Regions from separate parts of the Luteibacter sp. P4_E6 genome, predicted to be linked through region 2. Evidence: predicted binding sites of a transcription regulator. Region 2 holds the regulator's gene; each other region holds the start of a gene.
The links. Region 2 encodes FliA, which starts transcription of late flagellar genes. Its sites were predicted from a motif close to TAAAGTTTNNCNNNCNNNGGCCGATAA; they were not measured.
Positions count from the first base shown of each region.

Region 1: a site for FliA is predicted at 3,544-3,570, ahead of AC1DT2_RS05775 (chemotaxis protein CheW). Genes of this name have one in related genera too.
Region 3: a site for FliA is predicted at 2,533-2,559, ahead of AC1DT2_RS11900 (methyl-accepting chemotaxis protein). Genes of this name have one in related genera too.

Region 1 is NZ_JBFUJE010000053.1:3,084-8,530, forward strand. Features, by position in the region: gene cheD (chemoreceptor glutamine deamidase CheD) at 1-338, opposite strand, end outside; gene AC1DT2_RS05765 (CheR family methyltransferase) at 335-1,210, opposite strand; gene AC1DT2_RS05770 (methyl-accepting chemotaxis protein) at 1,214-2,929, opposite strand; gene AC1DT2_RS05775 (chemotaxis protein CheW) at 2,978-3,493, opposite strand; gene AC1DT2_RS05780 (chemotaxis protein CheA) at 3,687-5,447, opposite strand, start outside.
Region 2 is NZ_JBFUJE010000131.1:4-8,430, reverse strand. Features, by position in the region: gene fliR (flagellar biosynthetic protein FliR) at 1-276, shown strand, start outside; gene flhB (flagellar biosynthesis protein FlhB) at 273-1,415, shown strand; gene flhA (flagellar biosynthesis protein FlhA) at 1,418-3,529, shown strand; gene flhF (flagellar biosynthesis protein FlhF) at 3,548-4,897, shown strand; gene AC1DT2_RS10250 (MinD/ParA family protein) at 4,960-5,835, shown strand; gene AC1DT2_RS10245 (RNA polymerase sigma factor FliA) at 5,832-6,563, shown strand; gene cheY (chemotaxis response regulator CheY) at 6,617-7,018, shown strand; gene AC1DT2_RS10235 (protein phosphatase CheZ) at 7,029-7,673, shown strand; partial or broken gene AC1DT2_RS10230 (Hpt domain-containing protein) at 7,681-8,427, shown strand, end outside.
Region 3 is NZ_JBFUJE010000173.1:153-6,668, reverse strand. Features, by position in the region: gene AC1DT2_RS11920 (flagellar hook assembly protein FlgD) at 1-488, opposite strand, end outside; gene flgC (flagellar basal body rod protein FlgC) at 498-911, opposite strand; gene flgB (flagellar basal body rod protein FlgB) at 908-1,327, opposite strand; gene AC1DT2_RS11905 (chemotaxis protein) at 1,523-2,440, opposite strand; gene AC1DT2_RS11900 (methyl-accepting chemotaxis protein) at 2,591-3,898, shown strand; gene flgA (flagellar basal body P-ring formation chaperone FlgA) at 3,895-4,596, shown strand; gene flgM (flagellar biosynthesis anti-sigma factor FlgM) at 4,700-5,005, shown strand; gene AC1DT2_RS11885 (flagella synthesis protein FlgN) at 5,002-5,448, shown strand; partial or broken gene AC1DT2_RS11880 (EAL and HDOD domain-containing protein) at 5,501-6,516, shown strand, end outside.

The sequences.
Region 1 (5,447 bases), on a different contig from region 2:
TTGATCAGCTGTTCCATCGCATCGTTGCCATAGCGCGCCGCACGGCCAACCGTCGAGGTCCAGCTGTCGCGGTCGCCGGCCGGCTCCGGCAGCATGAAGTGGTTCATGCCACCGATACGACGACGGGCATCGCGTACGCAGGCGGATACACAGGAGCCCAGCACGGTCGAGATCATCTCTTCCTGCGTGCTCACGTAGTACTCGCCCGGCAGAATCTTTACCGTGACCACTTCCTGGGCGGGATCCCAGAAGCGGCGGACGTGCTCGAACCCGGGCAGCACGCTTTTCGGATCGAAGCCGATAAAGGTTCTCGGCTGCGCGACGAACGTGTCGCTCATGTGCGTTTCCGGTAGACCGTTCGGCCGATCAGATCGAAGTCCTCGGACAATCCGTACATGGACTCCGAGTGCCCCAGGAACAGGTAGCCGTGGCTTTCCAGCATGCCGGCATAGCGGGAGAACAGTCGCTGCTTGGTCGGCTTGTCGAAATAGATGACGACGTTGCGGCAGAAGATGGCGTCGAACTTGCCATGCATCGGCCACTCGTGGAGCAGGTTCAACGGCTGGATGGCCACCAGCTCGCGCAGGCGCGGATGCACCTGGACGTAGCCATCGAACGAACCTTCGCCACGCAGGAACCAACGCTTGCGACGCGCGTCGCTCACCCCGCCCAGGCGATCCACCGGGTACACGCCCTTGCGTGCGGCTTCGAGCGCCTGCGGCGACAGATCGGTGGCGAGGATCTTCGCGTCGATCTGGATACCCGTGCGCTCGATGGCCTCGGCCAGCACCATCGCGATGGCGTAAGGTTCTTCGCCGGTGGAACAGCCTGCCGACCAGATGCGCAGCCGACCGCTGCCCTTCTTCTCCGCCAGCCAGCGAGGAAGGAGTTCGTCGATGAGCATGTCGTAGTGGTGCATCTCGCGGAAGAACGAGGTGACGTTCGTGCTGATGCAGCTGGCTAGTTCGCCGAGTTCCGACTCCGGATCACGGCGCAAAAGGTCGCAGTACGCCTCGAAGCCGGAGAGGTTCAACGCGCGCAGCCGGCGTAGCAGACGCCCCTGGACGAGCTGCCGCTTGTGATCGCCCAGCGAGATGCCGCAGTGCTGCAGCACGAACTCACGCAGGAAGCCGAATTCCTTCTCGCCGAGATTCGGTCCTGTCGCGCCCGCCAGCCCGGCGGCGTCGCCGTTGTTGACGAGCGCATTCATCGATCAGAACTCCTTCCACACACCGGCGTCGGCCGCGGACTCGACCGGACGCTGCGCACGCGGAGCCGGCGTGCTGCGCACGGCGGCGAACACGGTTTCCATCTCTTCGCGAGCGGCGTCCTTGCGCTGCGCCTTGGCGGCCGGAGCGCTGGACGCCTGGCCGGTGATCTGGAAGAACGACACCTGGCGGCTGAGCTCGTTGGCCTGCTCGTGCATGGCACGGGCGGCAGCGGCCGACTCTTCCACCAGCGCGGCGTTCTGCTGGGTCATTTCGTCCATCTGCAGCACGGCGTGGTTGACCTGGTCGATACCGGCCGACTGCTCCGAACTGGCGGCAGCGATCTCGGCGACGATATCCGTCACCTTCTTCACGCTGTCGACGATCTCGGCGAGCGCTTTGCCCGACTGGTCGACCAACTCCGAACCGGCCTTGACCTTGTTCGCGCTGTCGTTGATCAGCCCCTTGATCTCCTTCGCCGCACCGGCCGAACGCTGGGCCAGGTTGCGCACTTCGGTGGCGACCACGGCGAAGCCGCGACCCTGCTCACCCGCACGTGCCGCTTCCACCGCCGCGTTGAGCGCAAGCAGATTGGTCTGGAACGCGATTTCGTCGATGAGGCTGACGATGTCGGAAATCTTCTTGCTGGAGCTGTTGATATCGCGCATGGCGACAACGGTCTGCGCGACGACTTCGCCACCGCGCTCGGCCTGCTCGCGTGCACCGCGGGCCAGCTGGTTGGCGTGGCTCGCGTTCTCGGCGTTCTGCTTCACGGTGGAGGTCATTTCCTCCATCGACGAGGCGGTCTCTTCCAGGCTGGAAGCCTGTTCCTGCGTACGCTGCGAGAGGTCGTCGTTACCGCGCGAAATCTGCTGCGCCGCCGTGCTGACCGAACCCGAACCATGGCGCACTTCGCCGACGATGGCGCTGAGGCGCTCGTCCATGGCGCGGAAGGCCTCCTGTAGCTGGCCCAGTTCGTCCGAACGCGTGACCTGGATGTCGTGGCCGAGCTTGCCCTCGGCGATCTGGTGCGCGACAGCCACGGTGTGCGACAGCGTACGGATGATGGAGCGGACGACGAGGACGCCGATCAGCAGGCAGATGAACAGGCCGACGGCCAGCGAGCCGATGCTGAGCGCGCGGACCATCTGGTACTGCGCAGTCTCCTTCGCATAGATCGCCGCGGCTTCATCGCGCTTGGCTTCGATGAGCTTGCCGAGCTGGGTCTGGCGGTCCATCAACAGTGGGCGAACCTGCAGTTCGAGCACGTCGCTCGAGCCTTCGTCAGCCTGGTTGAGGGCGTCGACCATGTCCGACTTGGCCTGGTCGTAGTCGGCGGTTGTCGACTGCCACTTGTCGTAAAGCTTCTTGACCTCAGCCGACATCGGGACTTTGAGGAACTCGGCCTTCAGCTTGGTCATCTCGTCTTCGTACTTCTGGAACTCGGCGACCTTCTGCTTCACCTGGTCCTTGTTGCTGACCTTGGCTGCCGCTTCGCCCAACACGACGAAGGAAAGCAGCGAATCCGTATTGAGGCGGCTCAGCGTCTCCGAGGGAGCGAGCTCTTCCTCGTAGATCTGGCGCATGCCTTCGTTCTGGAAGTGCATCGCGCCGAGACCGACGGCCGCACCACCAAGAAGCATGAGCGTGAGCAGGCCGAGCACGCCGTAGAGGCGACCGCGAACGGTCAGGGCGGGGACTTTGAACTTCAACTTCTTCATCACGGTTCCAATCGGCAAAGTGCGGCAAGGACTAACCAGGCGTTACGCTCAGGCGACGGCTTTGACATCCGAGGAGGCCAGGGCGGCCTCCAGCATCTGTGCGTCCTGCGGCTGAAGCAGGCGATCGACGTCGAGCAGGAGGACCATGCGCTCGGCGACGGACGTGAGTCCTTTCAGGTATTCGGTATCGACGGTCGTGCCCATGTCGGGCACCGGGCGAACGTCGCCGGGAGCAACCTCGACCACGTCGGAAACGGCATCGACCACGACGCCGAACTGACGGCCGTTGACCATCACGATGACCGTGACGGTGGTGGCCGTGTATTCCTCGCGGGCCAGGCCGAAGCGCAGGCGGAGGTCCAGCACCGGCACGATGGCGCCGCGCAGGTTCAGCACGCCGAGCACGTAGCCGGGCGCCTGCGGAATGCGGGTGACCGGCGTCCAGCCGCGAATCTCGCGGACGGCGAGGATGTCGACACCGTATTCCTCGTTGCCGAGGTTCACGGTGAGGTACTGCGCGGCCTCTTCAGGCGCGGCGGTGGCGGAATTGGCTTGCTGGTTCATGTCGTTCCCACGGCGGATCGGTTCGGCGGTTCGGGACCCCTTCCCTTGGGGTATCGGCCGTCGCGGTGGGTTCTTGAGGGGCAAATGCGCGCTTTGTAGGAGCCGATTCATCGGCGATGGGTGCTCGCGGCACCCTAGCCCGCTGCCGCGGGATCGCCGATGAATCGGCTCCTACAAGAACTGGGTCGCGCGATCAGGCGGCCTTGCGGCGGGCCTGCATGCGGACCAGGCCGGTCACGTCGGCAATGAGCGCCACGGAGCCGTCAGCCAGGATGGTCGCGCCGGAGATGCCGGTCACGCGCCGGTAGTTAGCCTCGAGCGACTTCACGACCGCCTGCTGCTGGCCGATCAGTTCGTCGACGAACAGGCCGATACGGGTGCCCTCGCCTTCCACGACGATCACGATGCCCTCGTCGACCGCACGACGCTGCCCGGCACAGCCGAACACGTCGAACAGGCGAACGATCGGCATCCAGTTGTCCCGGAAGCGGAACAGCTCGCCACCTCCGGCCACGCTGCGCACGGTATCCGGCTTGACCTGCACCGACTCGATGATCGACACGAGCGGCACGATGTAGATTTCGTCGCCCACCGCGGCAGTGAGGCCGTCGATGATGGCGAGCGTCAGCGGCAGGGTGATGGTGAAGGTGGTGCCACTGCCCTGCACGCTGCGGATGGCGACGGTGCCGCCGAGATCCATGACGTTGCGACGGACCACGTCCATGCCGACGCCACGGCCGGAAAGGTCGGTGGTCGCGGCGGCAGTGGAGAAGCCCGCCTCGAAGATCAGGTCGGACACGGCCTCGTCGGACATGCCCTCGCCCGTGGTGATGATGCCGCGCTGGATGGCCTTGGCCACGATGGCTTCGCGGTTGAGCCCCGCGCCGTTGTCGGCCACTTCGACGACGATGCTGCCGCCACGATGGAAAGCCTCGAGGCGCAGGGTGCCGGTGTCGCCCTTGCCTGCGGCGACGCGCTTATCCGGCATTTCCAGGCCATGGTCGATCGCGTTGCGGACCAGATGGACCAGCGGATCGCCGATCTTCTCGAGCACGGTCTTGTCCAGCTCAGTGGTCTCGCCGCGCATGTCGAGCACGACCTTCTTGTCGAGCTTCTGCGCCAGGTCGCGGACCAGGCGCGGGAAGCGGTTGAACACCGTGCTGATCGGCAGCATGCGGATGCTCATGACGCTTTCCTGCAGTTCGCGCGTATGCCGCCCCAACTGGGCCAGGCCATGGCGCAGCATTTCCAGCTGCGACGCATCGACGCCGTCGTTGAACTGGCTGAGCATCGACTGGGTGATGACCAGTTCGCCGACGAGGTTGATCAGGGTGTCGATCTTTTCGATGCCGACGCGGACGGAACTGGATTCGCTGTTCGCAGCGGGATCGCGCACGGCGCGCGGGGCGGCTGCGGCCACGGGAGCGGCGGCCGCGGCGGCGACCTCGGCGACCTCGGCGACCGCTGCGGGCGCAGCGATGCGCGGCGTCACGGTCAGGTCGCAGTCGCCATCGACCCAGTCGAACACGCCTTCGACGACGGCGCGCTTGGCACCGGCGTCGAGGCTGAGCGTCCAGCCAAGGTATGACGACTCGGCGTCCATGTCGGCCAGCGCGGGAAGCTTGCTGGCATCGCAGGTGACCGCGAGCGGGCCCAGGGCCTCGAGTTCGCGGAACATGCGTGCCGGGTCGTTACCGGATTTCAGCAGATAGTCGAACGGACGGAAGGCGATGTCCCAGCCTTCGATCGCTTCGGCAGCCGCAGCAGCCTTGGCAACAGCCACCACCGGTGCGGCCGCATGACCGGAGACCATCGCCGACAACTCGGCCAGCAAGGCCTGGCTTTCCGCCGTGGCGGCCGGCTGCCCGGCCATCGACAGGGAGAGCATGTCGCGCACGGTATCGCCCGAGCGCAGCAGCAACTCCACCACGGCCTTGGCCATCGGACGGCGGCC
Region 2 (8,427 bases):
TGGGGCATTCTGGAGTTCGCCAGCCACCTGTTCGCCGGCGCCGTGCGCGTCGCGTTGCCGGCGCTCACCGCCGTGCTCGTGGTCAACCTCGGCTTCGGTGCGATCAGCCGTTCGGCGCCGTCGATGAACCTCTTCGCGGTCGGGTTCCCGATCACCATCTGCCTCGGCATCATCGCCGTATGGCTTGCGCTTCGCGGCCTGCCGAGTGCCTGGGATTCACTGCAGACGGACGCCTGGGAAGCCATGCGTGGACTGGTCGGGAGGTCCTCGCCGTGAGTGAGTCCGACCAGGAAGATAAAACCGAATCACCTAGTGACAAACGACTTCGCGAAGCGCGAGAGAAGGGCGACCTGCCGCGCTCGCGCGACCTTTCCACCGCCGTGGTGGTCCTGGCGGGCGTGACCTCGATGATCGCCTCGCGCGACCAGATGGCCGTGCACGCGGCCAACATCATGCACGTCGGCCTGCGTTACGGCCGCGACGACCTGTTCGCCGCCAACGGCATCACCCGAGCGCTGATGACCGCGGCCGGCGAGGGCCTGAAGCTGCTCGGCCCCGTGTTCACCGTCACTGCGGTCGCTGCCATCGCCGCACCCACGCTCATGGGCGGCCTGAACTTCTCCTTCGAAGCCCTGGTACCGAAGTTCGACCGCCTGGACCCGATCAAGGGGTTCAGCCGCCTCGTGTCGATGAACGGCCTGGTCGAGCTGGGCAAGTCTCTGCTGAAGCTGATCCTGATCGGCGGCGCGCTGGTCTGGTTCCTCAACCGCACCACGCAAGAGATGTACTCGGTGGGTAGCGGTCCGGTGAAGGAGGGCATTGCCCATACCTTTGGCGTGCTCGGTCACGCGTCGCTGATCTTCGCCTGCGCGCTGGGGCTGATCGCCCTGGTCGATGCACCCTGGCAGGCCTTCAGCTTCACCAAGAAGATGCGCATGACCAAGCAGGAGGTGAAGGACGAGCACAAGGAAAGCGACGGTAGTCCGGAACTGAAGTCGAAAATCCGTCAGATGCAGCTGCAGATGTCGCGTCGACGCATGATGGAAGACGTTCCTACGGCGGATGTGATCGTGGTCAACCCGACCCATTTCGCCGTCGCCCTCAAATACGACGAAGTGAAAATGGGCGCGCCGCGAGTCGTAGCAAAGGGTGTGGACGTCCTGGCCCAGCAAATCCGCGATGTGGCGGGTGCGGCGAAGATTCCTGTCGTCGAAGCGGCGCCGTTGGCACGCGCCTTGTATGCAACGACGGAAGTCGGTCGCGAGATCCCCTCGGCACTGTACGTCGCCGTGGCCCAGATCCTGGCCTATGTGTTCCGCCTGAAGCAGGCGATCGCCGTCGGCGATCTCCCGCCCGATCTGCCCGAGCAGGACATCGATCCTGAACTGCTCGGCCCCTACCGTATGGATAAGTGACGATGGCAGCTACGACCACGCTCATGGGCACGTTCCGGCAGATCGGCCGGCGGGGCATCGCCGCGCCCGTGGTCATGCTGGTCATGCTCGGCATGCTCATGCTGCCGCTGCCGCCCTTCATGCTGGACCTGCTGTTCACCTTCAACATCGCGTTGTCGCTGGTGATCCTGCTGGCCACCATGTACGTGATGCGGCCGCTGGAGCTGGCCTCGTTCCCGACCGTGGTGCTGTTCGCCACCTTGCTGCGCCTGGCGTTGAACATCGCCTCCACGCGCGTGGTGCTGCTGCACGGCCATAACGGCCCGGGCGCTGCCGGCAAGGTGATCGAGGCCTTCGGCGAGTTCGTCATCGGCGGCAATTTCGCTGTCGGTTTCGTGGTGTTCGCCATCCTCACCATCATCAACTTCGTGGTCGTGACCAAGGGCGCCACGCGCGTTTCCGAGGTCACGGCACGCTTCACCCTCGACGCGATGCCAGGCAAGCAGATGGCGATCGACGCCGACCTCAATGCCGGCCTGCTCACCCAGGAACAGGCGCGCGAGCGCCGCCAGGAAGTGCGCGAGGAAGCGGACTTCTACGGCTCGATGGATGGTGCGTCCAAGTTCGTCCGCGGCGACGCCACGGCCGGCATGCTCATTCTCGCCATCAATATCATCGGCGGCTTCTTCATCGGCATGCTGCAGCACGGCCTGTCCGCTTCGGAGGCCGCGCGCACCTACACACTGCTGACCATCGGCGACGGCCTGGTCGCGCAGGTGCCGGGCCTGATGCTCTCAATCGCCACGGCGGTCATCGTCACCCGCGTGTCCAAGTCCCAGGAAATGGGCAAGCACGTCATGGGGCAGCTGTTCGGCCAGCCGAAGGCGCTGGGCGTCGCCGCTGCCGTACTTGGCGCGATGGGCCTCGTGCCGGGCATGCCGAACCTGCCGTTCCTGTTGCTCGCGGCCGCCGCCGGCTTCGGCGCGTGGAAGCTCCAGCAGAACAAGGACCGTCTCGCCGACGGCGGCACGCTGGGCGCCGCCCCTGCACCGGGTACCGAACTCGCGCTGGAGTCGACACCCCCGGGCGAGCGCCTCGAGCTCTCGTGGGAAGACGTCGCCCAGGTGGACACCATCGGCCTGGAAGTCGGTTATCGCCTGATCCCGCTGGTCGACAAGGCGCAGGGTGGCGAACTGATGGCGCGGATCAAGTCGGTGCGCCGCAAGCTCTCACAGGAGCTGGGCTTCCTGGTGCCGTCCGTGCACATTCGCGACAACCTCGACCTCTCGCCGCACGGTTATCGCATCTCGCTGATGGGCGTGCCGATGGGCGAGGCAGAAATCCACACCGAGCGCATGCTGGCGATCGATCCGGGCCGCGTGCACGGCACGATCAACGGTATCGCCACGCGGGACCCGGCCTTTGGGCTCGATGCCGTATGGATCGAGCCGGGCCTGCGCGAACATGCTCAGACGCTGGGCTATACGGTGGTCGATCCGGCCACCGTGATCGCTACGCATCTCTCGCACATTTTGCAGAACCACGCCCACGAACTCATCGGCCATCAGGACGTGCAGCAGCTGCTCGACCGCCTTGCGCAGCAGACGCCGAAGCTGGTCGAAGACCTCGTGCCCAAGCGCCTGTCGCTTGGCGCCGTGGTCAAGGTGCTACAGAACCTGCTCGCCGAGCGCGTGCCCATCCGCAACTTCCGCGGCATCGTCGAGTCGCTCGCCGAGCATGCCGGTCAGAGTCAGGATCCCGGCGTCCTTGCCGCCAGCGTCCGGGTCACGCTTGGCCGACAGATCGTGCAGGAGATCGCGGGCCTCGGAACTGAGGTCCCCGTCATTACTTTGGCGCCGGAACTGGAGCAGATTCTTCTACAGTCCCTACAGGGCGGCGGTCCCGCGGGCGCGGCCATCGAGCCGGGTCTCGCCGACCGCTTGCAGCAGAACGTGGCCGAGGCGGCGCGACGTCAGGAAGCGGCCGGTGAACCGGCCGTCCTGCTGGTCTCGCCGGCACTTCGTCCGTGGCTTTCACGCTTCACTCGGCATGTGGCCCAAAACCTGCATGTACTTGCCTATAACGAGGTTCCGGACAACCGCCGCGTCAAGCTGGTGACGGCCCTCGGACGATAGGACGAGAGGATCTAACGCATGAAAATCAAACGATTCGTTGCTGCCGATATGCGCCAGGCCATGCGCCAGGTTCGGGATGAGCAGGGCCCGGACGCCGTGATCCTGTCCACGCGTCGGATGGACGACGGTATCGAGATCATCGCTGCGCTCGACTACGACGAAGCGCTGGTCCGCGAAGCGGGCTTCGCCTTCGAGCCGCCGACCGCGGAAGAGACCGCAGCGAAGCATGCCGCTGCGCTGGCGCCGATCCGCGCCACACGCGACAGCGACCGCGCCGCACGCATCGACCAGGCCCGCGCCGCCACGGCTGCTGCCGTCGAGCGCGCGACCAAGGTCGGCACGAACCCCAACGCGCCGCAGCGCCAGTCCAGCGCGGCCCTCGCCTCCAGCGTGGCCGACGTGGTTCGCGCCGCGACGGTAAGCCCGAACAGCGACTCCGCCGTGAATGGCGTGCGCGCCGAGATCAACAACCTGCGCGAGATGCTGGAAGTGCAGCTCTCCACGCTGGCCTGGAACCAGATGGACCGCGAGCAGCCGCTGCGCGCCCGCGTCCTTCGTGAGATGACCCGCCTGGGTATCGACGGCGACGTGGCACGCGCGCTGTGCGCCGAGTTGCCCGCCGACATGACCTCCGAGCAGGCTCGCTACCTGCCGCTGGGCATCCTCTCGCGCAACATCCGCACCAGCGGGCGTAATTTCGACACGGTCGGTGGCGGCATCACCGCGCTGGTCGGCACCACCGGCGTTGGCAAGACGACCACCATTGCCAAGCTTGCTGCCCGCGCCGTGCTTCGTCATGGCGCCTCCAATGTCGCCCTGATCAGCGCCGACCAGTACCGTATCGGTGCCGGTGCGCAGCTGGAGCACTACGGCCGCCTGCTCGGCGTGCGCGTGTATAACGCACACGACGCCGACAGCCTGCGCAACGTGCTCCTCCAGCTACGCAGCAAGCACACGGTCCTGGTCGACACCGCCGGCATGGCCGGTAACGATCCCAAGCTGCAGCAGCAGTTCGATACGCTGCGCGCTACCTCGAACCTCCGCGTCTGCCTGGTGCTCRCCGCCAATGCACAGGCCCAGGCGATCGACAACGCGATCCGCTCCTACGCGCCGCTGTCGCCGCAGACGGCCATCCTTACCAAGCTCGACGAGGCACCGCTGATCGGTGGCGCCCTGTCAGCACTCATTCGCCACGCTATGCCGCTGGACTACACCACCGACGGGCAGCGCGTGCCCGAAGACATCGCCTCCGCCGATGCGCGCAAGCTGGTCTGCCTGGCAGCCCAGTTGCTCAAGCAGCGCAACGAGGAGCCCGACGACGCCATACTTGCCGATCGATTCGGCATCGCGGCGCCCGCGCACGCCTGATCGGGGACCCGCAAAACGTGACTACCGCAACCGCACACTCTTTCACGGCAGTGAATTCCTTCATGACCACACACGTCGATAGCACCCAGGCCGCCGGCCTCAACTGGCTTGACGACCGTCGCCCCACGCGCAGCATCGCTATCGCTGGCGGCAAGGGCGGTGTCGGCAAGACCACCGTGGCGGTCAATCTCGGCATGGCACTGGCGATGGGCGGACGCGATGTCGTCCTGCTCGACGCCGACCTCGCCATGGCCAACATCGACGTGCTGCTGGGTCTTCAGCCGACGCGCCACCTCGGGCACATGCTCGAGGGCGAGTGCCGCATCGAGGACCTGATCCTCCAGGCGCCGCATGGCCTGAAGGTGATTCCGGCCACGTCCGGGGCGCGCCGCATGGCCCAGCTGCCGAACATCGAGCACGCTGCCGTGATCCGCGCGTTCGACGAATACCCGATCGCCCCCGAGTACCTGATCGTCGATACCGCCGCCGGCATCTCGGACAGCGTGTCCATGTTTGCCGCCGCTTCCGACGAGGTGGTGGTGGTGGTGTGCGACGAGCCGGCTTCACTCACCGACGCCTATGCCCTGATCAAGGTCATGAGCCGCGAGTTCGGCGTGAACCGCTTCCGCATCGTCGCCAACATGGTCCGCCACGCCCAGGAAGGCCGCCAGTTGTTCGAGAAGCTGTCCCGGGTGACCAACCGGTTCCTGGATGTTTCCTTGGATTTCATGGGGATGGTCCCGCACGACGAGTACCTGCGTCAGGCTATCCGCCGCCAGTCGGCCGTGGTCGACGTCTGGCCGAGCAGCCGATCTGCCGTCGKATTCAAGAATTTGGCCAGGTCGGTCGATACATGGGGTGAACCCGAACCCCGTGCTCAGGGTCGCATCGGCTTTTTTGCCGAGCGGTCTCATCTGGGAGGAGGGCTGCCACTGTGAGCGTTGCGACCGAATACCTTGAAGTCACGCGAATCCCGGCGGATCAACTGGTACGAACCCACGCGCCGCTGGTGCGCCGGATCGCCTATCACCTGATGGGTCGGCTGCCGCCAAGCGTGGATGCGAACGACCTCATGCAGGCCGGAATGATCGGACTGCTCGAGGCAGCAAGAAATTACTCGCCGACTCGCGCGGCCAGTTTCGAGACCTATGCGGGTATCCGCATACGTGGCGCGATGCTGGACGAACTGCGCAAGACGGACTGGACCCCGCGCTCCGTGCATCGAAAGTTGCGCGAAGTGGCTGAAGTAACGAGGCAGATCGAGAACGAAACGGGTGGGGATGCCGAAGACGCCGAGGTCATGAAGCGGCTTGGTATCGACGCCATGGAGTACAACCAGATTCTGGCCGACGCGGCGAGCGCGCGGTTGCTCAGCCTTACGGCGCCGGAAGGCGACGAAGGCGCGGCGATCGATGTCGCGGACCCCGACGCCGCGGGTCCGGAAGGGATCTTCGAGCAGGACGGCTTGCGCGATGCGCTGGCGCAGTCCATCGATGGCCTGCCCGAGCGCGAGAAGCTGGTGATGTCGCTGTACTACGATGAAGAGCTCAACCTGAAGGAAATCGGTGCGGTGCTGGGTGTGAGCGAATCGCGGGTGTGCCAGATCCATGGCCAGGCCCTGATCCGCCTCCGCGCACGCATGACGGGTTGGAAAGAAAAGCATTGACGGCATTACGGTGCCGTCGCCGGTAAGAACGCGCAGTCAGGCGGAGACGAGTTTTGGACAAGAACATGAAGATCCTCGTGGTGGACGATTTTTCCACCATGCGACGCATCGTCAGGAACCTCCTGGTCGAGCTGGGATTTACGAACACCCTCATCCAGGAGGCTGAAGACGGCAACGCGGCGCTCGTGATGCTGCGCGCCCAGCCCTTCGACCTGGTGGTGACCGACTGGAACATGCCCAACATGACGGGCATCGAGCTGCTTCGCGCTATCCGCGCGGATGCCGCGCTGAAGTCGATGCCGGTGCTGATGGTGACGGCCGAGAACAATCGCGACCAGATCATCGCCGCGGCGCAGAGTGGCGTGAACGGCTACGTGGTCAAGCCGTTCACGGCGGTCACGCTGAAGGAAAAGCTCGACAAGATCTTCGAACGACTCGCCGCGGCTGCGGGCTAAGGGAATGACAATGAACACCATGCTTACCGCCGGCCACGAGGTCGTTCCCGAGCTGCGCGAGTTGCTCGACGCCGATGACAGTGTTGCCTTCGAACAGGCGCTCGACCGCCTGCTGCGCAGCCGCGAACAACACCTGTTCCTGGCCCTGGGCCATCTCGCGCGCGATCTCCACGAGTCGGTCCGCCGCCTTGCCTCCGACATCTCCAGCGATGGCGTGCCGGGCAACATGAGCGATGCGCGCAAACACCTGCGCGACGTGCTCGAAATGAGCTCCCAGGCTGCCCACCGCACGCTCGACTTCAGCGACAAACTGCGTCCGCAGGCACAGGCGCTGGCCAAACAGGCCGACGAAGTGCTGGTCATGGACCACGCCGATCCGTCCTTCGCACCCAACGCCACGGCGCTTGCCGTACGCGTCGGCGATTTCGCGCAGAGCTGCGACATCGGCCTGGGCGAGATGGTCGAAGCGCAGTCCTGGCAGGATCTCTCGGGTCAGCGCGTCGCGCAGGTCGAGGCGTTCATGGCCAAGGTGGAATCGTCGCTGGTCGAACTGGTGCGCCTCACCGGTTCACTCGCGGGCGGCAGCCACGCACCGGCCGCGGACAAGGTCAGCCAGGACGAAGTGGATCGACTGCTCAGCGAATTCGGGTTCTGAGCGCCGTATGAGCGTGGAGCTGGACAACGAGCTGCTCAATGTCTTCCTGATCGAAGCACGCGAACTGCTCGAGAGCCTGGGCGAACAGCTCGTGGACCTCGAAGCCTCGCCGGGAGACGCCGAGCTACTGAACGCGGTCTTCCGCGCGTTCCATACCGTGAAGGGCGGTGCGGGCTTCCTTGGCCTCAATGCCATGGTGGAGCTGTGCCATCGCGCCGAGGACCTCCTCAACGAGGCCCGTAATGGCGCGGTGGTGTTGAACCCCGGTTTCATGGATGCGTTGCTCGAGTCGCTGGACCTCCTCAACGACATGATGCGTGCGGCCGACGCGGGAGTGCCCGCCGAGCCCGCACCACGCTCGGTACTCGATCGCCTGCTGATTCCGGGTCGCACCGGTTCCGCGCCGCCGGTGGCCTTGTCGCCGGCGACGACATCCGCTCCCGCGGTATCGGCACCGTCGTCGCCGCGTGCCTACGATCCGATCGAAGACGAATTCGAAGCGATGCTCGACGCCGCGCGCAACGATCGCGCACCGACCTCGGCGCCCTCGGGCACGATCAACGACGACGAGTTCGAGGCACTACTGGATTCGCTCTACGGCACCGGCGCCCCCGGCGCCGAAGCTGTCCCTGTGGGAGCCGCTTCAGCGGCGATACCAGCCGCGGCGACGCCCGTCGCGCCGGCCGCCGACCCCAACGCCATCAGCGACGACGAATTCGAAGCCCTGCTGGACAGCCTCCACGGCACAGCGGTA
Region 3 (6,516 bases), on a different contig from region 2:
TGCGCGCCGGTGTCGGACTTGCCGTCCCAGTCGAACTTGGCGAGGCCGGCGTCCGGCTGGCCGAGGTCGATCGTGCGGACGACGTTGCCCGCGGTGTCCTTGATCTGCACGTTGACGTAGGTCCCGGAGGTGCCCACGTTCACGGCGCCGCTGAGCGCGGAATCCTCGAGCTTGCCGGCGGTCGACGGCACGAGCACTTCCTGGCCCACAAGAGCGGCAGCGCGCACGAACTGGTCACCGGTGAGGCCGGATGCCAGCGTGTCGAACGAGGCCTGCAGCTCCTGTGTCGCTGCCACCTGAGAGAACTGCGCCATCTGGGCCACCATCTGGGTGGAGTCCATCGGCTTGGTCGGATCCTGGTTGGTCATCTGCGTGACCATGAGCTTGAGGAAATCCGACTGGCTCAGCGTCTGCTGCTGCAGCTGGCCGGTCGATGATGATGACGATGATGAAGACGAGGAACTGTTACCGCTGACGGCGTCTACCATGGGAATTCCTTACTTGCCGAGGTCAAGCGTCTTCTGCATGAGCTGCTTGGCGCTGTTCATGACTTCGACGTTGTTCTGATAGGAGCGCGACGCGGAGATCATGTTGACCAGCTCGTCGACCGTGTTGACGTTGCTTTGATAGACATTGCCGTTCGCGTCGGCGAGCGGATTGGACGGCTCGTAACGTGCCTGGATCGGTGCCTGGCTTTCGGTGATGCCGAGCGTGCGCACGCCGCCGTTTTCCATCTGCCCGTTGACCTGCTGCTGCACGGCCGAAAACAGTGGCTGCTTCGCGTGATAGGCGCCGGCCTCACTGCTGGCGATGCTGTCCGCGTTGGCCATGTTGCTGGCCGTGGTGTTGAGCCGGGCCGACTGGGCTGCCATGCCGGAGCCGGCGACGTCGAAAATCTTGAGCAGGCTCATGAGCTGGATCCTGAAATGGCCATGCGCATGGCATGGATCGACGAGGTAATGAAGCTGAGCGACGCCTGGTAGTGGATGGCGTTGGCGGCGAACTGGGCCTGTTCGACCTGGGTATCTACCGTGTTGCCGTCCATCGTGGGCTGGGTCTGGACGCGATAGGCGAGCTTGTCGGCGTCCGTCGCGGCGAAGGCCGGGTTGCCACCGATATGTCCGGCTTCGGTTGCCGTCATCTGCAATCCCGGGCCATCGGCCGTGCCACTGGCAGCGGTCATCGCCTTGCGGAAATCGAGGTCGCGCGCGAGAAAGCCCGGCGTGTCGGCATTGGCCAGGTTCGACGAAATGACTTCCRCACGGCGCTGCCACAGGCCAAGGGCCTGGGCGTGTACGCCTAATAGCGGATCCGGTTTGTCGATCATGGGCTTGACCCCCTCGTTAGCTTGGCCCGAGGGGTTGAGCAAGAGGCGTGCCACGCCGGACCCAGACATGCGAAACGGCGCCGTGGCGCCGTTTGTGTGGGATCGAAGCGATGATCTGGGCGAACGTGCCGGAATTCTGGCGCCCTGCCTGATGGCGTCGGCGACGGATGACCGTCGCAGGCGGCAACGCCGGTATCAGGTAGGCAGGAGGTCCAGCACCGCGGTCGCGAGGATGTCCGGCTGGAACTTGGCGATGAATTTGTCCGCACCCACGCGAGCCACCATCGCCTCGTTGAAGACACCGCTCAGCGAGCTGTGCAGGAGCACCTTCATGTGCCGCAACTGCGCATCCTCGCGGATGGCGGTGGTCAGCGCGTAACCGTCCATCAACGGCATTTCGATGTCCGATACGACCAGGTCCACCCGATCGGCAACGGGGCCGCCGGCCATCGTGCGCAGCTTGTCGAGCCCTTCGCGTCCATCCTTGGCGATGACGCATTCGAGGTCCATCTTGCGGAACAGATCGACCAGCTGCGTGCGGGCGACTGCCGAGTCGTCGACGACCAGGATGCGGCGATTGCCGGCCTGCTGCACATGGGCGGCCTGCTGGACACGATCGGAAAGCTGCACCACGGTGGGGTCGACGGAAGCCAGTACCTGCTCCACGTCCACGACCGCGAGCAGATCGCCGTCCAGCCGGGTCACCGCATTGACCCGCGAGCCGTAGCCGAGCGCTGCCGGAGGCGCATTGAGGTTGGCACCATCCACATGGACGATGCGATCGACATCGGAGACCAGAAATCCCTGAACCGAAAGGTTGAATTCGGTGACGATCAGGTGTGCGCTGTCGACGCTGGCAAGCGCCGGATAGCCCATGGCGGCAGCGAGGTCGATGACCGGGATCGTGCTGCCCCGATAGTCGAAACTGCCCGAGACCAGCGCGTGCATGCTTGGCATCCGCTCCAGGCGCGGCCGGCGAAGCACCTCGCGCACCTTGAACACGTTGATGCCGAACGCCTGTCGATCACCCAGGCGAAACAGCAGCATCGCCACGCGGTTATGGCCCGCCAGACGGGTAAAGGTTTCCACGGTGTCGAGCAGCGGTCGGGCCATGACGTGCGAGGCATCTACAGAAGGTGTCGCGAACGGTATCGGCGGCTCTGGTCGTTTCTGTAGCCGCGCTGATGGCACGCCGATTGCATGACTCAAGTCCTGAGGCTCCCGACCGATTAAGTGGGGCGACCATCCGATGAAAGCGAAATCATGACCCTCCTCTGGAGCCAGCACGTCCGCCTCCTCGCCCACGCAGCCGCCCAGGGCGATGCGGCGCGCGTTCGCGCCCTCTCCGCACAGTACCCGGCCGCTGCCAGCGCCCTTGGCGCCCTGCTTAAGCCTGCGGAGCCGCGCACCGCGCCGGCAACGACCATCCAGGCGATCGAGCAGCAGGGCATGGTGCTGACCAACGCCCAGGCGCTTGGTGGCACCCTGCTGGAACTCGGCAAGGTAGTCGAAGGAGCCCGCGACACCGCCGGACGTTTGACGGACGCCAGCGCCAGGATTTCGACAGCGCTCGACCAGGCCTACGCCGGCGCGGTCGGCATGGGCGAGTCGGGCAGCCAGGGCCTGGCCACGGCGGGCGACCTCGACGGCCAGCTGCGTCTGCTTCGCAGCGCACTGTCGGGCATGAGCCGCAACCACGCCCAGTTCTCCGAATATTTCACCGCGATCCGCAAGTTGACCGCGACGGTGCAGGACATCGCCCACCAGACCAACCTCGTTGCGTTGAATGCGGCCATCGAGGCCGCACGTGCCGGTGAAGCCGGTCGCGGATTCGCGGTCGTTGCCGACGAGGTCAAGCAGCTCGCGGAAAAGACGACCCAGGCAACGGCAGAAATCGACCAGACCACCGAAGCTGTCGGCCAGTTCGCCGGTCARCTCGACGACGCGGTGCAGAACAGCCTGCGTCGCCTCGACCAGACCCAGTCGGGCATCGCCGGCATGCAGGCTTCGATGGGCCGCGTGGACGAAGCCGCCCGCGGCGCGCGTGGCAACATCGACGCGGCCCGCGAAGGCATGGGCGCGTTGCAGGGCCGCATCGCTGCGATCCAGGCCACCCAGGGCACGCTCGGCCGCGTGACCAACGAGGCTCGCCGCCAGGCCGACGCCGCCGCCCGCGCCGCGGTGCTTGCGCATCGGCTCGGCCTGAGCCGCCTCGAAACCGAGGGCGATCTCGACGCCGCCAGCCTCAGCCAGATGATCCGGGAAGCCAGCCAGGGTCTTCGCTTCGCCGTGGAACTCGCCTCGCGCGATCCGGCCAGCCTCGATCGCCGTTGGCTCGACACCACCCCGCTCATGCGTTGCATCGACCAATTCCGCGTGCGCCGGCCGGATAGCCCGACCGATGGCATCCGTGCCGCCGGTGAACGCTTCTCCGCGCTCGCCTCGCAATACGCCATCACGCTGGGCGAAGGCCGGCATGCAGACGCAGGCCACATGGTCGCCGACCTCAACCGGGAACTGGATGCGATCACCCAGGGCCTGTCGGCATCGCTGGCGGAACGCGCCGCGTGAAGGCATCCACCTTCGCCCGCGGTATCACCGTGACCGCCCTGCTCGCCCTGCCGCTATGCGCATTGGCCGGGCAGACGGTGGAATCGGTACGCGCGGCGGCGGTGACCTGGCTGCTACAGAACCGCGCCCTGCCCGGCGCACGCATGACCGCCGACGCCGACTCGCTCGATAGCCGGCTTCGCCTGACCGAATGCCCGAAACCGCTCGAGTCCTCACTGCCCGGCAACCGGCCACTCGGCGCACGCGTCAGCGTGGCCGTGCACTGCCCCGTCCCGGGCGGCTGGACGGTGCGTGTGCCGGTCCGGGTCAAGATGTTTACCAACGTGCTGGTGACCACCCGGCCGCTGGCACGCGGCGATGGCGTCGGCGCGGGTGACGTGCACACCGAAGAGCGTGACGTGGCCAGCCTCGCCTATGGCTACATCGCCGAACCGGGTCAGGTCGACGGCCGCTCCCTGGCCCGTCCACTGAGTGCTGGCACCGTACTGACACCCGGCATGCTGGCCGGTCGACAAGCCGTGCGCATCGGCGACTCGGTCAGCATGCAGGCCGACGTCGAGGGCGTGGTCATCCGCGTCGCCGGCGTGGCCATGGGCGCCGGCGATACCGGCACCCGCCTGAAGGTCCGCAACGCCTCATCCGGAAAGGTACTCGACGCCGTGGTCACCGGCCCCGGCACCGTCGCGGTACTGCCATGAACAAAATCCCAACCCGGTCACACTTCACGGCCCAGGGCCAGTTAAAGTTCGCCGACAGACCGCCGATAAAGGGTTTGAAGGACACCAGCTCCGAGGAACACACATGACGACGACGATCAAACCCGGTATCCAGGCCCCGCAGCCCCAGGTGCAGCTTCGCACCCAGAACCAGGCTGCAGGCTCCGCCGCCTCCACGCAGGGCGCCAGCGCCGTGCGTCCGAGCGACGACAGCGTCAAGATCACCGACTCGGCCAAGGCGCTCGACGCCGCCAGCCGTGGCGATGGCATCGACACCAAGCGCGTCGACGAAATCCGCAGCAAGCTGGCCGACGGCACCTACAAGCCTGATTCGCAGGCCATCGCGAGCAAGTTTCTTGCGATGGAAGGCCAGATCGGCGGCAAGGCATGACCGATCCGCTCGGCTCCGACTTCGACGCGGCCGTTCGCGCCGTCATGGRCGAACTCGCCCGTGAGGTCGACGCGCTGCACGCCACCCTGATCGACGAGCGCATGGCGCTCGATCAGGCTGACACGCATGCGCTCGACACCGTCAGCCGGGTGAAGGGCAAACAGCTCGACCGCATTGAAAAGCTCGACACGGAGCGTCGCCACCTGGGCGACGCCGCCGGCGTCGACACGCTGAACGATGCGCGCTGGACACACACGATCGAACGCCTGGTCGAGTGCCGCAAACTCAATGAAGTGAACGGCCGCATTGTCGGCCAGCGAATCGGCCACGTTCGTCAGGCGCTTGCGCTGCTTGCGGGCGATTCGCCGGGTGGATCGACCTACGGCCCGAAGGGCGACACCGCGCGGGTAAAACTGCGTTCCGCCACTATCGCGCAGGTTTAATCCCACCCACAAACATCCCCAGGCTCACCCAGACGGCGCACCAACAAAAGCAATGGCAGTGACCCCCCAGCCGACAGCGGTGAATGACGACGGTATCCTCCCGATCGTCCGCGTGCCCATCCTGGACAGGAAGCAGGCGCTCTTCGCCTACGAACTCCTGTTCCCCCGCCCCATCGGCAGCGATATCGACGCCGCGGCGCTTGCACATACGCAGGCGACGCTGAGCGCTATCGCCGATGGCAGCCTCAAGCGCCTCGTCCGTGACAATCGTGCTTTCCTGCACATGTCGCCGCAGCTGCTCCTCGAGCACGCGGACATCCTTCGCCACAACGCGCGGCTCGGCGCCAGCATCAGTGCCGATGTCGGTACGGATGACCACTTGCTGGAGAAGCTTCGCGAGCTGAAGGGCCATGGCTGCCTGTTCATGCTCGAAGACTTCAACCTGCCCGCCGATCCCGAACACCGGGCCGGCGTGGACGCGTTGCTGCGTATTGTTCAGTTCGCGAAGGTCGCGGTGGATCATCGCCATCCGGTCGCTGCGCGCGCGCACATGGACTATGTGCATGCGTTCGGGGTCAAGGTAATCGTCACCGGCATCGATACGCACGAGACCTTCGTCGATTACGCCGACCAGGATGTCGACGGCTTCCAGGGCAAGTACCTGCTGCGCCCCGAGCGCGTGGATATGCCACGCCTCGCCCCGAGCAAGCTCGGCGTGCTGCGTCTCATGGGCGCCCTGCAGGATCCCGAGAACGGCCCCGTCGAACTGGGCAAGATCATCCGCGACGACGCTGTCCTCAGCTACAAGCTGCTGGGCTGCGTGAACTCCGCTTACTTCGCCCTGCCCCGCCAGCTGAAATCGGTCGAGCAGGCCGCGGTGTTCTTCGGCGTGAACCGCATGCGCAACTGGATTTTCACCATGGCCGTGTCCGGCATGGACGAGCGCCCGCCGGAACTGCTTCGCCTCGCGCTTATCCGCGCCCACATGTGCGAGAAGCTGGCCCGCACAATCAAGCCCGAACTGCAGGAAATGGCCTTCACGGCCGGCCTGTTCTCGCTGCTCGACAC